2 regions of the Paenibacillus sp. 22594 genome follow, and region 2 is predicted to be linked to the other one. Evidence: riboswitches for the same ligand, from Rfam matches in the RefSeq annotation. Region 2 holds a riboswitch; the other holds the start of a gene.

Region 1 (4,210 bases), on a different contig from region 2:
TCCCAAGCTTATCCATCCCGGGCACCTGGCTGCGTTCCGATTGCGGCAGCTTGCGCGAACCAATCAGGAGACAGATGATCCCGATAGGAATATTTATGAGGAAGATCCAGCGCCAGGAATGATACTCCACCAGCCAGCCGGACAGCACAGGACCGATAGCCGGAGCAAACAGCACCGGTATACCCATGATCCCCATGACTACGCCTACCTTGTTCTTCGGTGCCAGCTTGTACACATATGCCATCCCGACAGGAAGCACACAACCTCCGCCCAGACCCTGCAGGACACGGAAGGCAATCAGCCATTCTGCACGGCTTGGTGTTGCACAGAGAATAGAACCCATAGTGAATACGATAACTGCCGTTAGAAAAACTGTCTTGGCTCCGAAACGGTCAGACAGCCAGCCGGACAACGGAATCACCGAGGCCTGGGCCAGCATGTACCCGGTCACAATCCATTGCAATGTATTTAGATCCGTATTAAAATCCTTGACCAGCGTTGACAAAGCCACATTCATAGCCGTACTGTCGAGCACCACCATGAATACACCGGCAATGATGGCCAGCAGCGGAACCAGAATGCTTGACAGGCGAAAATCGGCCTCCGGTTTCAGCGATTGCTCCATTCTCTATCTCCTCCTGAATTGAACTGCGCAGGTAGACTCATTGACCGCAGCACAACTTAATCGATATAATATATCTCTGAACGGACAACTGTCCGTTGTTACATTTTTTAGTCTACGGACAATTGTCCGGTCTGTCAATGGAGTTCACTTATTTCCTGTAAATATATGCTGTATTTCTGAAAGGAGCCTGTCATGAACCCGAGAGAACAAGGCAGCAATCCATCCTCAAACCTAACACCACAATCAAATCCATCCTCCTCCCGGAATAATCAGGACCCTTATGTCCAGCGTATTCTTGAAGCTGCCCGAGAGCTTTTTACTGAGAACGGTCTGGAAGCAGTCAGTATGTACGGCATTGCCAAGCGGGCAGGAATCGGCCAGGGTTCGCTCTACCGCAGATTCACGGACAAAGGTGAAATTTGCTCTGCCCTGCTCTCCACCAGCTCCGAACGTTTTCTTGCCCGATTGGAGCAGGAGCTCCAATCCTCTGTTGGAGCAGACAGCTCCATTGAAGAGCTGCGGAGCAGTATTGAACAGGTTGTGGAATTTATAGACCAGCATGCTGAGCTACTGCAGATGATCAAGTCTGAATTCACGGGCAAAAAACAGCTCACCCAGTTTGAACATCCGATTTTCCAGCGGCTGAACGCAGTTATGGCCGAGCGTCTGAAGCGGGTTGCAGATGATGGCAAGCTGATTGCTATTGATCCCCATTTTGCCGCAACTTCTCTGATCGCGGTCCTCAGCCCTGATCTCTATCTCTATCAGCAGAAGCTTCACGGGTCGGGCAAAAAGGATATCCTGGAAGGGATTCTAACCCTATTCGTAACTGGACTACAGCGGTCCTGAGCACACTTTCTTTTGACAACATTCTGGAATATGCTATATTAGTTAGCAGTTGCGAATATAATATTGACCTGCTATTTCACTAGGGGAGTCTAATGACTGAGACGAAGCCTTAAGCTTCGGACCCTTGGAACCTGATCTGGATCATACCAGCGGAGGGAAGTGGAACAGAAACGATCAGCAGTGCCGCTTCACGCCTACTGCCTGAACCTTTCAGACCCATTTGCCTCCCCTGGAGACGGATGGGTCTTTATTGTGCTTCCGCAGTCCCGGAAGCAGATGCGTCGCCAATGAAAGGAGGCTTAATACATACGAATATGATCTCAATCACTAACCTGTCCTATGCTTTCAGCGCTTCGCCGCAGACTCCGGTATTCAGTGGACTCTCAATGAACATCGGCCAGGGCGAATTCATTTCCATTGTCGGTGCCAGCGGCTGCGGAAAAAGCACCCTGTTCAAAATCATCGCCGGTCTGCTTAGGCATACAGATGGCGAACTCAAAGTTCACGGTATGATCTCTGACGATCCATCGTCGCGTCTGGGCCAGGTCGCCTATATGCCGCAGCAGGATCTGCTGCTGCCCTGGAGAACCGTGATGGACAACTGCCTGCTGCCCTGGGAGCTGAAGCGAAAGAGCAGCAAAGCAGATGCTGTAAAGAATATCCGTGAAATGCTCGACCGGTTTGGACTTGAAGGTACAGAGCGGCTCTACCCGCAGGAGCTGTCCGGGGGGATGCGTCAGCGGATCGCTATGCTCCGCACCCTTGCCGCCGGAAATGAGCTGATGCTGCTCGATGAGCCTTTTGGAGCACTGGATGCCATAACCAAGCGTGAACTGCACCGTTGGCTCCTGGAATTATGGGGCAGTCTTAAGCAAACGGTTCTGTTCATCACCCACGATCTAGAGGAGGCGCTGCTGCTCAGTGACCGGATTTACCTGATGTCTGGAGGCAGCGGCGGTGTACAGGAATTCTCGGTGGATATCCCGCGGCCCAGACATTACCGGATGAACTATGAACCGCATTTCATTACTTTGCGGGAGAATTTGGAGCGGAGGCTGCATGAGAGTATCTATTAGCAGAACCTTTCTGCGCGAATATGGCCCCTTTGCCTTGCTGGTACTGGTCACTCTTGCCGGCTGGGAGAGCGCTGCGCGACTGAAGCTTGTCCCAGCATTCATTCTCCCGGCTCCAACGGCTATATGGACGGCACTCATGGAGCAGAGAGAACTGCTTTTCGGAGAACATTTCCCTGCTACTCTGCAGGAGGTTTTGCTCGGCTTTGTTCTGTCGGCAACCTGCGGCATGCTGCTGGGTACTGGAATGCACATGTTCACTCCACTCGAAAAGGCGCTATACCCCTTGCTGGTGATCAGTCAGACCATTCCGCTGATCGCGCTGTCACCCATTTTTATTATGTGGTTTGGCTATACCCTATGGAGCAAGGTTGCAGTGGTTTTCCTCACTGCCTTTTTCCCGGTGGTAGTAGGGACCTTTGACGGTCTGCGCAAAAGTGGTGCTATGTACAAAGAACTGTTGCTCACACTCGGTGCGACCCGCTGGCAAATTCTGCGAAAGACCCAGATTCCGCCTGCACTGCCCTCTTTGTTCTCTGGTCTCAAGCTCTCTATGGTCTACTGCGTCATTGGCGCGACGATCGGGGAATGGCTGGGCGGCAGCCGGGGACTCGGCTATTTCAGCCGCCGGATGGCGGGCAATCTGCAAAGTGCGGAAATGTTCGCTTCTGTATTTCTTTTATCTGCACTCGGAATCATTCTGTTTCTATTTATTGTGCTGCTCGAAAAAATTATTTTGCAGAAAAGAGGCATTCATCGATGAAACTGATCCCTTCTGAACCTCCCTTTAGAAAAAGGAAACTCCATCTAGTCCCGTTATTGCTATTTCTGTGTCTGGGACTTGCTGCGACAGGCTGCGGGAACAGCAATGATAAGTCTCCAGCCAGTTCTGCATCAGCGGATCAAGGCGGGCAGCCCCACAAGCTAACGATTATGCTCGACTGGTATCCGAACGCAGTCCACTCCTTCCTGTACGCCGCCCAGCAGAACGGCTATTTTGCCGACGAAGGGCTTGCTGTGGATATCCAAATGCCCGCTGACAGCAATGATGCCCTGAAGCTCGTAGCCGCAGGTAAAGTTGACCTGGCCCTAAGCTACCAGCCGCAGGTGCTGATGGCACGGGGTGAGCAGATTCCGGTGAAGTCCGTTGCTGCGATCGTCAGACATCCGCTAAATCATCTGATGGTTCCGGCTGACAGCGGGCTCAAGAGCCCAAAAGACCTGGAAGGTAAAAATGCCGGATACTCTTCGATCCCTCTCTATGAAGCTATGCTGAAAACCATGGTCAAAAGCGATGGCGGAGATCCTGGAGCAGTAAACCTGACCGATGTGGGTTTTGACCTTATTCCAGCCATTACAACCGGGCGTGTCGATGGCATTATTGGCGGATTTATTAACCATGAGCAGTTGATTCTGGAAAAGGAAGGCCATCCGGTCATTTCGTTGAATCCAACCGATTACGGCGTCCCCGATTACTATGAGCTTGTCTTGGTCGCCAGCGACTTGGGTTTGCAGAATTCTGAAGGCTACATCCAGAAGTTTATCCAGGCTGCACGTAAAGGACAGCAATTCGTTGCGGATCACCCGCAGGAGGCGCTTGACCTTCTGCTCGCTCACGAGGATGCCACCGCCCCCCTCGACAAGGACATCGAGTCCAAGAGCC
Region 2 (4,210 bases):
CATTCCGGATATTTGTCCTGCAGATAGCGGGCATGCATCGCGGTCATGAAGGCTTCCTGGCGCCAATCATACATGCCCAGAAGAGCACCGATGTTGACAGAGCGGAAACCGGCCTGACAGCCCCGTTCGGGGGCATCCAGACGGTTGCGGTAGACTCTTTTGGGACCTTTCACATGCAGCTTGCGGTAGGTTTCCTGGTGGTAGACCTCCTGATACAGGGTCAGCCCGTCCACTCCCGCTTCCCTAAGCTCCCGATACTCTTCAGTGGACAGCGGGTTCACCTCAATACTGACAGAAGAGAAGTACTCATGCAGAATTTCTACGCATTCCTTCACATATGTGGCCGGACTCTCCCTGCGCGATTCCCCGGTCAGAATCAGAAGATGGCGCAGGCCCGTGGAGGAGATTGCTATAGCCTCTTGTCTGACCTCCTCCAGAGTCAATCTTTTTCGCGGAAAATCATAAATCGAGCTGAAGCTGCAATACGTACAGTGATTCACACAGAAATCAGCCAGGTACATCGGTGTGAACAGCTGCATCACATGCCCAAAATGCGTACGGGTCAACCGCTGCGCTCGCTGAGCCATCTCCTCCAGACAAGATTCCGCAGCCGGAGACAGCAGGGCCTGCAGGTCTTTTTCATCCAGACGATCCTTGAGAAGCGCCCGCTTCACATCCTCCACCCGGTACTCCCGCCACAAGCTCTCGTAAGGCAGTTGCTCCAGACGAGTCAGTGGTTCAAAAAAGCTCATGTTACTCCCCCATTTCCGTTAGCTTGTGAGTCACTTCAGAAATCCGGTCAAAGGCGAAGACGCGACAGCCGTCTCTTCCACTGGACCGAGTCCAGCCAAATAAGCCTTGCGGCCTGCAACTACCGCCTCGCGAAAGGCTTCTGCCATTAGCAGCGGATCACGGGCGGTAGCGATTGCCGTATTGAGCAACACAGCGGATGCGCCAAGCTCCATCGCTTCTGCCGCTTCGGAGGGGCGGCCGATACCGGCATCGACGATCACCGGAAGATCCACCTCAGAGATGAGAATGCGCAGCAGCTCTTTGGTGCGCAGGCCGCGGTTCGAGCCGATGGGTGAACCCAGCGGCATAATGGCGGCGGCTCCCGCTGCTTGCATCCGCAGCGCGGCTGAGAGGTCCGGGCTCATATAGGGCAGCACTACGAAGCCTTCTGCGGCCAGTATTTCCGTAGCCCGGATAGTCTCCAGGTTGTCCGGCAGCAGATATTTCTGATCATTGATGACCTCAATCTTGACCCAATTACCAAGGCCGGCGGCTCTGGCCAGTCTGGCGATCCGCACAGCTTCCTCGGCATTGCGCGCACCCGAAGTATTCGGAAGCAGAGTCATATGGGAAGGAATATGGCTAATAATATTGTCCTGGCTCTCCGGATCTACACGGCGCAGGGCAACCGTGATCACTTGTGAGCCTGAAGCTGAAACCACCTCGGGAATAAGTGTATTGCGGCTGTATTTGCCGGTGCCGATGAACAGCCGGCTCGATAACGTAATGCCGCCAATCACGAATGGATCTAACATGAACTCGCCTCCTGTAATGAAATTCGACAGCGTGAAAATAAATTCTTATATTTTATGATAGCCTCACGGCATCAGCCCCCGCCCACAAAATGCACCAGCTCCAGCCGGTCGCCTTCACATAATGCCACCGCCCCGTAATGCTCCTTGCTGACAATCTCACCATTTCGTTCCACGATCACAAGCCGAAAGCTCCATTCAGGCCGGTTTAACAGATCGGCAACGGTCCGGCAGTCTTCCGCAACTACTCCGGGTTTGCCATTGATGATTAGATTCATGCCTTCTCACCTCCTTCACGTGGTCACCCACGGTACATTCAAACACACAGATCTTACGACTCCTGGAGCGCCAACCAGTAAGCACGGGCAGCAGCTACAGGGTCATCCGCTCCGCAAATGCCGGACATGACCGCAATCCCGGCAGCACCGTGACGGATCACCTGACCTGCATTACCAGGCTCCACCCCGCCGATAGCAATCAGTGGAATGCGGGTGCTACGGACCGCTTCCTCCAGTAGCGCCAAACCGCGCCCCCGCTGACCGGGCTTGCAGCCAGTAGGGAAAATATGCCCGAACAGGCAAAAGTCCGCCCCTTGCCGGCCTGCTTCAGCGGCTTCTGCCGCGGAGTGCACTGACCTTCCCAGCCGGAGACCGGAAGCGGCTGCACGGGCTGCTGCAGGCGGCAAGCTGTGCCAGGCTAGCTGGACAGCACCTGCACCGGCGGCAAGCGCAACATCCAGCCGATCATTGATGACCAGACAGGATGCGGGGATTCCTGCACGCATCAGCTGCTCTGCCATGCCCAGCAGCTCCAGGGCAGACCGGTGCTTTTCCCGCAGATGAATATAGTCCACGAGCGGATGCACAGCGGCCGCCAGGCTGACGAACCGCCCCGGCTCCAACTTCCCATCAGAGATCAAATGAATTTCCGCCAATTCTTCACCTCCTGCTCCACTCTTTTGCGACAAACGGGCAACACAAAAAAACCGCCCCCGCGATAGGAGGCAGTCATAAATTTGTACAGGAATACGGGTGTAAGAAATACAACCCCGCTGCAGTTCATTCATTCTCCGCTTTCCTACGCTGGTTTTAACCAGATCAGGTTCAAAGGGTCCGAACGTCACGTTCGTCTCAGCCTTGCGGCACCCCTAGGGACAATTGCTGTATTCAGTTGCTGACGTGGTTCATATTAACATATTATTCCTCGGAAAAGCTATCCCTTTTACCGAAAGCTTCACTGCTTGCAAGGGACATAAAAAAGAGCAGACCGCATGGGCCTGCTCTTGAACCGTTATATTTTCCGAAACCGACTGGCCGCACAGTAACTTCTAGCCGTTGACAATTTCCCCGCCGTTAACATGCATTACCTGACCGCTGACATAGGATGAATCATCCGAGGCCAGATAGACATAGGCTGGCGCCAGCTCTTCCGGTTGTCCCGGACGCTGCATGGGCTGTGTACCGCCGAACTCGCTGACCTTTTTGGCATCAAATGTGGATGGAATCAGTGGTGTCCAGATCGGACCCGGAGCGACAGCATTCACACGGATACCCTTTTCCGCCAGATTCATCGACAACGAGCGGGTGAAGCTGAGAATCGCGCCCTTGGTGGACGAATAGTCCAGCAGCTGCGGACTGCCGCGGTACGCGGTAATCGACGTCGTGTTGATGATTGTGGAGCCCTTTTTCAGATGCGGCATAGCTGCCTTGGTCAAATAGAACATAGAGAAAATATTCGTACGGAACGTCCGCTCCAGCTGCTCGGAGGTAATATCCTCGATCTTGTCCTGCGGATGCTGCTCGGCCGCATTGTTGATCAGGATGTCCAGCTTGCCCAGTCCCTCCACCGCCCGGTTGATCAGATCCTGGCAGAACGCTTCTACGCCGATGTCACCGGCAATCAGAATACACTTCCGTCCCTCCTGCTCCACTTGGCGTTTGGTCTCTTCGGCATCGGAATGCTCATTCAGGTAGGAAATGACCACATCCGCACCTTCTTTGGCAAAATGAACGGCAACCGCCCGTCCAATACCGCTATCGCCTCCCGTAATGAGCGCCGCCTTACCCAGCAGTTTGCCTGCCGCCTTGTAGCTGGAAGTTTCAAATTCAGGGCGCGGATTCATCTCGCTCTCGATACCGGGCTGATGATCCTGCACCTGGGGAGGCAAGGTTTTGGTAGTCTGCTTATTTTCTGGCATGATCCATTCTCCTTTCGCTGTGTACCTTTTGTTGAAGTAACCACATCGTATTAGGATGGCTTATGCATCATCAATTATACAATCGCTTTCGTTATGTTACTTACCACACTTCCCGGCTGTCCAAACAAAAATACAGTCGTTTTTGACGTAAAGGGCCGATATAATTTAGTGAAGTATAGATCCGAGATGAGATTCGGAGCGATTAACCCATAGGATAAGGAGGCGCATAAGTTATATGACCAGAAATGCACGGAGCATCATCGTCGCGGTCAAAGGAGTCATTTTGCATCAAGGCAGAATCCTGCTCGTACAGCGGGCAGCTGCAGATGTGATAGGAGCAGGCAGCTGGGAATGCCCCGGCGGAAAAATGGAATTCGGAGAAGGCCTGGAGGCTGCACTGGAGAGGGAGATTCAGGAGGAAACCGGACTCACGGTCACGGTGGAAAAGCTATTGTATGCCGTGTCCTTT

The links. A riboswitch is a leader RNA that binds a small molecule or an ion and turns the genes downstream of it on or off. The one in region 2 is predicted to bind thiamine pyrophosphate.
Region 1: linked by a shared signal. The riboswitch ahead of ACTJKB_RS19980 (ABC transporter ATP-binding protein) and the one ahead of ACTJKB_RS05250 (thiamine phosphate synthase) in region 2 are both predicted to bind thiamine pyrophosphate.

Annotation. Positions count from the first base shown of each region.
Region 1 is NZ_JBQENA010000006.1:165,762-169,971, reverse strand. It holds gene ACTJKB_RS19990 (DHA2 family efflux MFS transporter permease subunit) at 1-625, opposite strand, end outside; gene ACTJKB_RS19985 (TetR/AcrR family transcriptional regulator) at 818-1,474, shown strand; TPP riboswitch at 1,546-1,649, shown strand; gene ACTJKB_RS19980 (ABC transporter ATP-binding protein) at 1,789-2,550, shown strand; gene ACTJKB_RS19975 (ABC transporter permease) at 2,534-3,310, shown strand; gene ACTJKB_RS19970 (ABC transporter substrate-binding protein) at 3,307-4,210, shown strand, end outside.
Region 2 is NZ_JBQENA010000001.1:1,127,723-1,131,932, forward strand. It holds gene thiH (2-iminoacetate synthase ThiH) at 1-752, opposite strand, end outside; gene ACTJKB_RS05240 (thiazole synthase) at 783-1,547, opposite strand; gene thiS (sulfur carrier protein ThiS) at 1,619-1,822, opposite strand; gene ACTJKB_RS05250 (thiamine phosphate synthase) at 1,876-2,478, opposite strand; TPP riboswitch at 2,602-2,703, opposite strand; gene ACTJKB_RS05255 (SDR family oxidoreductase) at 2,872-3,741, opposite strand; gene ACTJKB_RS05260 (NUDIX hydrolase) at 3,977-4,210, shown strand, end outside.